DNA from 2 places in the Streptomyces canarius genome. Region 2 is predicted to be linked to the other one. Evidence: riboswitches for the same ligand, from Rfam matches in the RefSeq annotation. Region 2 holds a riboswitch; the other holds the start of a gene.
The links. A riboswitch is a leader RNA that binds a small molecule or an ion and turns the genes downstream of it on or off. The one in region 2 is predicted to bind cobalamin.

Region 1: it holds a riboswitch for cobalamin, as region 2 does, so the genes downstream of both, IE294_RS07230 (cobalamin biosynthesis protein) here and nicT (Nickel transporter NicT) in region 2, are expected to answer to the same signal.

What each region holds. Positions count from the first base shown of each region.
Region 1 covers NZ_BMVN01000004.1:59,652-63,052, reverse strand. Annotated here, with positions in the region: gene IE294_RS07235 (cobyric acid synthase) at 1-499, opposite strand, end outside; gene IE294_RS07230 (cobalamin biosynthesis protein) at 496-1,440, opposite strand; cobalamin riboswitch at 1,546-1,683, opposite strand; gene IE294_RS07225 (hypothetical protein) at 1,830-2,057, opposite strand; gene IE294_RS07220 (inorganic phosphate transporter) at 2,092-3,342, opposite strand.
Region 2 covers NZ_BMVN01000013.1:7,510-10,910, forward strand. Annotated here, with positions in the region: gene IE294_RS19735 (glycoside hydrolase family 13 protein) at 1-790, opposite strand, end outside; gene IE294_RS19740 (ArsR/SmtB family transcription factor) at 870-1,220, opposite strand; cobalamin riboswitch at 1,301-1,482, shown strand; gene nicT (Nickel transporter NicT) at 1,511-2,593, shown strand; gene IE294_RS19750 (nucleoside hydrolase) at 2,609-3,401, opposite strand, start outside.

The sequences.
Region 1 (3,401 bases), on a different contig from region 2:
TGTCGCCGACGACGAGCACCGGCAGCCGCGCGTTCCGTGCGATCCCCATGTTGACGATGTCGGTCCGCCGCAGGTTGATCTCGGCCGGGCTCCCCGCCCCCTCACAGATCACCGCGTCATACGTGCCCCGCAACTGAGCCAGGCAGTCCAGCACCGTGCCCAGCAGCCGCTGTTGGCGCCCGCCGTGGTACCCGCGCGCGCTCAGTTCGCCCACCGGCTTGCCCAGCAGCACCACCTGGCTGCTCTGCTCGCCGCCGGGCTTGAGCAGCACCGGGTTCATCAGCGCGGTCGGCTCCACCCGGCAGGCCTGGGCCTGCATGGCCTGCGCCCGGCCGATCTCCGCGCCCTCGCGCGTGACGAACGAGTTCAGGGACATGTTCTGCGCCTTGAACGGCGCGACCTTCACGCCCTGGCGCACCAGCCAGCGGCAGATGCCCGCCGTCACGACGCTCTTGCCCGCGTCGGAGGTGGTGCCGGCGACGAGGAGACCACCGTTCACTTCCCACGTCCTTTCATCAGGGAGCGCGCGGCCAGCGTGGTGCCGAGCGCGAGCAGGCCGACGCGGCGCGAGAGCCGTACGGCCCGGTCGATGTCGGTGACGCGGACCGGCCGTCCGGTGGCGCCGTTCAGCACCGGGCGGTGTTCGACCCGGCCGCCGTAGGAGAGCGTCCCGCCCAGGCGCACGCCGAGGGCGCCCGCGAAGGATGCCTCCACGGGCCCGGCGTTGGGGCTCGGATGCCGCCGCGCGTCCGCCCTCCAGGCGCGCACGGCGCCGCGCGGATCGGGTCCGGCCACGGCGGCGAGTACGGCGGTCAGCCGGGCCCCCGGCCAGCCGGCGACGTCGTCCAGGCGGGCGGAGGCCCAGCCGTAGCGCCGGTGGCGGACCGACTTGTGACCCACCATCGCGTCCAGGGTGTTGACCGCCCGGAAGCCGAGCAGACCCGGGACCCCGGCCACGGCGCCCCAGACGAGCGCGCCGACCACGGCGTCGGAGGTGTTCTCGGCGACCGACTCGACCACGGCCCGGGCGATGCCGTCGGCGTCCAGCGCCTGCGGGTCCCGGCCGCACAGGTGCGGCAGCCGGGCGCGGGCGGCCTCGACGTCCCCGGCCTGAAGGGCACGCCCGACAGTGCGGGCCTCCCGGGCGAGCGAGGTGCCGCCGACGACGGCCCAGGTGGCGGCGGCGGCCAGCGCGGCGGAAGCGGTACGGGAGGGGCGTACGGCGCGTGCGGTCAGCGCGCCGAGGGCGACGGCGCCACCGGCGCACACGGCGGTGTGCAGCGCGCCCCAGCCACGGTGGTCGTGCCACAGGGCGCGTTCCACGGCCCCGGCCGCCCGGCCGAACGCGGCGACCGGATGCCCGCGGCGCGGATCGCCGAGGAGCAGGTCACCGAGGACGCCGGCGGCGGCGCCGTACGCGTATGTGCGATCGGCACCCATCGGCTCAGCCGGCCGTGGGAACAGGAACGGTCCTGGTACGGGTCCTCGATCGGCAGCCGAGCATGGCGATATGTGTCCTCACTCAGGGTGTCCGCGCCCTGGTTCGACGTGAAATCGGCGGTGAGAGTTCCTGGCTCCCGGGGTTCTTCCCCGGTGACAGTGGCGGGACCGCGCCGGATTCGCACCGGCTTCCTCTCTTGCCGCCGTACATGGCCTGGGCAGTCCACCACGTGCCCGGAACGGCCGTCAACTTGCCTTTGACCTGGGACGCCGGACTGTGCTGAGGCCCACATCGCCGGTCTGCCGGACGGTGGCCGGACGACATGCGTCGGCCCCGCCGGTCCCGCTGAAGCGGAGGCCCGGCGGGGCCGGCGTCGGGTGTCGGACCGTCAGGGCTTGACGACGATCAGGTAGATCCCGTACGCCACCGCCGCCGCACAGGCCGCGAAGCACACGTAGGCGCCGGTGACGGCGAGGGCGGCGGACCCGCCCCGGGCCGCGGCCTTCTCACGGCGCGACAGGCCGTTGATGCCGAGGGTGAACAGGACCACCAGGCCCACCGTGAACGCGAGGCTGACGCCGAAGACGGAGCCGAGGGCCGCCCAGTCGATCTTCATGGGGATGCTTCCTTCAGTAACCGTGTGCGCGGGGTCAGACCGCGGCGGCCGGCGGGGCGGCCGGGGCGGCGGGGGAGGGCTCGGTGGCCGGGGCGGCGATCACGGCCGTCAGGTCCTCGGTGACCAGGCCCGCCGGGGGCGGGGTCACGGCGGCGATGGCGGCGGTGACCACACCGGCCGGCTCGCCGGCCTCCTCGACCACGTTGGTGTGGTCGACGACCTCGCGGCGGGAGATCTTCCAGATCGCGGCGCTCGCGGCGACCAGGAAGACGGCGACGACGGCGGTGCCCCAGTCGCCCAGGTCGGTGACGGACTCGGCGCCCGCACCGACCAGCGCGGCGGCCGGGAGGGTCAGCGCCCAGGCGACGAACATGCGGGTCGCGGTCGACCAGCGGACCACGCCGCCCTTGCGGCCGAGGCCCGCGCCCATCACCGAGCCGGAGACGACGTGCGTGGTGGAGAGGGAGAAGCCGAGGTGGGAGGAGGCCAGGATGGCGGTCGCGGCGCTGGTCTGGGCGGCGAAGCCCTGGCGCGGCTCCAGGTCGGTCAGGCCCTTGCCCATGGTGCGGATGATGCGCCAGCCGCCGATGTAGGTGCCGAGTGCGATGGCCATGCCCGCCGAGAGGATCACCCAGGTGGGAGGGTTGGAGCCGGGGGCGATGGAGCCGCCCGCGACGAGGGCGAGGGTGATGATGCCCATCGTCTTCTGGGCGTCGTTGGTGCCGTGCGCGAGGGAGACCAGGCCGGCGGAGGCGATCTGGCCGGCGCGGTAGCCCTTGCGGGTGGCCTCGCCGTCGGCGGTGCCGACGCCGTAGGAGAAGCGGGTGGCCAGCAGCGAGGCGAGGCCCGCGACGATCGGCGCGGCGACGGCCGGGAGCAGCACCTTGGTGACCAGGGCGTCACCGTGGACGGCACCGAAGCCGGCGGAGGCGACGGTGGCGCCGACCAGGCCGCCCGTCAGGGCGTGCGAGGAACTGGAGGGCAGGCCCACCAGCCAGGTCAGCAGGTTCCAGAGGATCGCGCCGACCAGGGCGGCGAAGATGACCTCGGGACGGATGCCGGTCTCGTCGACGAGACCCTTGGAGATCGTGTTCGCGACCTCCACGGAGAGGAAGGCGCCCACAAGGTTGAGGACGGCGGACATGGCAACCGCGATCTTCGGCTTCAGGGCGCCTGTGGAGATGGTGGTGGCCATCGCGTTCGCGGTGTCGTGGAAACCGTTCGTGAAATCGAACGCGAGAGCGGTTACCACCACAATCGCGAGGATCAGCGAGAAGCTTTCCATTTACCCAGGCAATCGTTCGAGGTCATTGGCTGGATGAACGTAGGCAACCTGGGTGAACG
Region 2 (3,401 bases):
TGCGCCAGTCGCGGTAGATCTCGTGGACCTCGTCCCGGTCCCAGTACGGGTGGCTGCCCGGCGGCACCAGCGGCAGGGCCTGCTCGCCGGTCGCGCCGATGCCGCCGATGTCCCGCAGCGGCTCGGTGAGGTCCTTGGCCAGGCCGTGGGCGACGTCCACGCGGAAGCCGTCCACGCCCCGGTCGGACCAGAACCGCAGGGTGGTGCGGAAGTCGGCGCGGACCTCCTCGTTGTCCCAGTTGAGGTCGGGCTGTTCGGGGGCGAACAGGTGCAGGTACCACTCCCCGTCGGGCACCCGCCGCCAGGCGCTGCCGCCGAACACCGACTGCCAGTCGCTGGGCGGCAGTTCGCCGTGCGCACCGCGCCCCGGCCGGAAGACGTACCGCTCCCGGGCGGCGGAACCGGGCCCGGCACGCAGCGCCTCCTGGAACCAGCGGTGCAGATGGGAGGTGTGGTTGGGGACGATGTCCACGACGACCTTGAGGCCGAGCCGGTGGGCCTCACCCACCAGGGCGTCGAAGTCGTCCAGGGTGCCGAGGCGTTCGTCGACGCCGCGCGGGTCGATGACGTCGTAGCCGCCATCGGCGAGTTCGGAGGGGTAGAAGGGGCTCAGCCACAGGGCGTCCACGCCGAGGCCGGCGAGATGGCCCAGCCGCTCGGTGATGCCCCGCAGGTCGCCGAGGCCGTCACCGTCGGCGTCGGCGAAACTGCGCGGGTACACCTGGTAGACGACGGCCTGCCGCCACCAGTCGGGGTTCCTGGACGAGAGGTCCGGCGAGAGGTCTGCCATACGGGCTCCCAGGGGACGGACGACGGTACGGAATCTGTACCTGTCCACATTGCCCGGAAAGGGAACCTTGCACGGCCGTTCAGCCGACGCAGTGCTCCAAGAGCCCCCGGACGTCCTCGTCCACCACCCTGTACCGCACCACGCGCCCCTCCTTCTCCCCCGCGACGACCCCGGCCGCCCGCAGCAGCCGCAGGGCCTGGGAGACGGCGGGGTCGTTCATCCCCGTGGCGATGGCGAGATCCGACACGGCGAGCGGCCCGGTGCGGTGCAGCGCGACCAGCAGCGCCAGCCGGTTGGCGTCGGCGAGCAGTGAGAAGCGGTCGGCCCAGGTGCGCAGGCGCCCCGTCTCACCGATGGCGGCGATCGCCTCGCACACCCGGTGCCCGTCGATGGAACGACGGTCGGCTCGGTCGGCAGGCACGAGATGCATGGGGCCAGTCTGGCAGGCCCCTGTTTGTGATCTTCGATACCTGCGCAGGTACGCAGCTATGCAGGAAACCGCGTGCCCCTCTACGGTGGGCGGGCCGTGGTGTTCGGGAAGTCGATGGAAGGTCGACGCGGCCCTCGCCACTGTGATCGGGGAGTTCCCGTTCCGTCCGGCACCGCCGGGCCACTGGTCGCAGACCGGGAAGGCAGGGACGGCGGACGCACGACCCGTAAGCCAGGAGACCGGCCACGGCAGCTCACGAAGTGATCCACGAGGTGCTGGAGCGTGAACCCATGGCTGATGCCGCGTCTTTCCGCTGGCGACGTGAGGACACCGTCAAGACGGTGGGGCTGCTGGCGGTGATCGTCGCCCTGCACGTCGTCGCGTTCGGGATCCTCTACGTCCTCGTCGCGCCCGAGCACTACAAGGTGGGCACCGATGTCTTCGGGGTCGGGCTCGGTGTCACGGCCTACACCCTCGGCATGCGGCACGCCTTCGACGCCGACCACATCGCGGCGATCGACAACACCACCCGCAAGCTGATGGCCGACGGCAAGCGGCCGGTGTCGGTGGGGTTCTGGTTCGCGCTGGGCCACTCCAGCGTGGTGGTGCTGCTGGCGCTGCTGATCGCGGGCGGCACCTCACTGGCCGGGAAGGTCATGAACGAGGGCTCCACCACCCACCAGGTGCTCGGCTTCCTCGGCACGACGGTCTCCGGCACGTTCCTCTACCTCATCGCCGCCCTGAACCTGGTCGCCCTGGTGGGCATCCTGAAGGTCTTCCGGGCGATGCGCGCGGGCGCGTTCGACGAGAGGGAGCTGGAAGCGCACCTGGACTCGCGGGGGTTCATGAACCGCGTCCTCGGCCGGCTGACGAAGTCCGTCTCCCGTCCGGGGCAGATGTACCCGCTCGGCTTCCTCTTCGGCCTCGGCTTCGACACGGCCACCGAGGTGACGCTGATGGTGATGGCGGGCTCGGGCGCGGCGGCGGGACTGCCCTGGTACGCGATCCTCTGCCTGCCCCTGCTCTTCGCCGCCGGGATGAGCCTGTTCGACACCCTCGACGGCACCTTCATGAACTTCGCCTACCAGTGGGCGTTCTCCAACCCGGTCCGCAAGGTCTTCTACAACCTCGCCATCACCGGCCTGTCCATCGCCGTCGCCTTCTTCATCGGCACCATCGAGCTGGTCGGCGTCCTGCACGAGAAGTTCGGCCTGCACGACGACATCACCGGCTGGATCGCCGGCCTCGACCTGGACAACGTCGGCTACCTCATCGTCGGCCTGTTCGTGCTGGTGTGGGCGGCGGCGCTGGCGTACTGGAAGGTCGCCCGGGTGGAGGAGCGCTGGGCGGTCTCCCCGTCCGCCGCCGAGTAGCCGGCCAGGTCCTGGCTAGCGCGCGACCGTCTCCAGGTACAGCTTCACGTAACGGTCGGCGTCCACCTCCAGCGCCACGTCCACCAGGGCGCGTTCGCGACCGCCCTCGTGGATCTCGGACTCGCCGGGGCGGGGGCGGCGGTCGACGACGGTCTGGCCCCGGGCGGGGCCCGGGGCGAGGGAGACCTCGACCGGGAGCAGGCGGGTGGTGATGCCCTGCGGGTCGGCGACCGCGCACACCGCGCCCGCGTCGCCGAGGCCGCCCGCCTCCTCCGCCTGGGGCGGCTCGCCCTGGTGGGCCGGCCGGTGGGCGAGCAGCTCGCCGGCCAGGCGGGTGCCGGGCTCACCGCTCGCGCGCAGCCGGCGCACCTCACCGCTGTCCACCACGACCTGCTGGAAGACGTCGAGGCCGTACATGGTGATCGGCACCCCGGCGGTCAGCAGGATCGCCGCCGCCTCCGGGTCGTGCCAGACGTTGAACTCCGCGACCGGCGTGGCGTTCCCGGTCGCCACCGCCCCGCCCATGAACACGATCCGCTCGATGTTCCGGGTCACCTCGGGGTGGGTGCGCAGCAGCAGGGCGATGTTGGTGAGCGGCGCGGTCGGGATCAGCGTCACCGGGCGCGGGGAGGCCAGGATCTCCCGGTGCAGGAGGGTGACGGCGTCGACGGCCACCGGGGTCCGGGTGGGCGCGGGCAGGCCCAGGTCGCCCATGCCGTCGACGCCGTGCACCGGGGCCGGACGGGCCGGCTCCAGCAGCGGGCGCTCGGCACCCCGGGCCACCGGGATGTCGGGGGCGCCCGCCTGC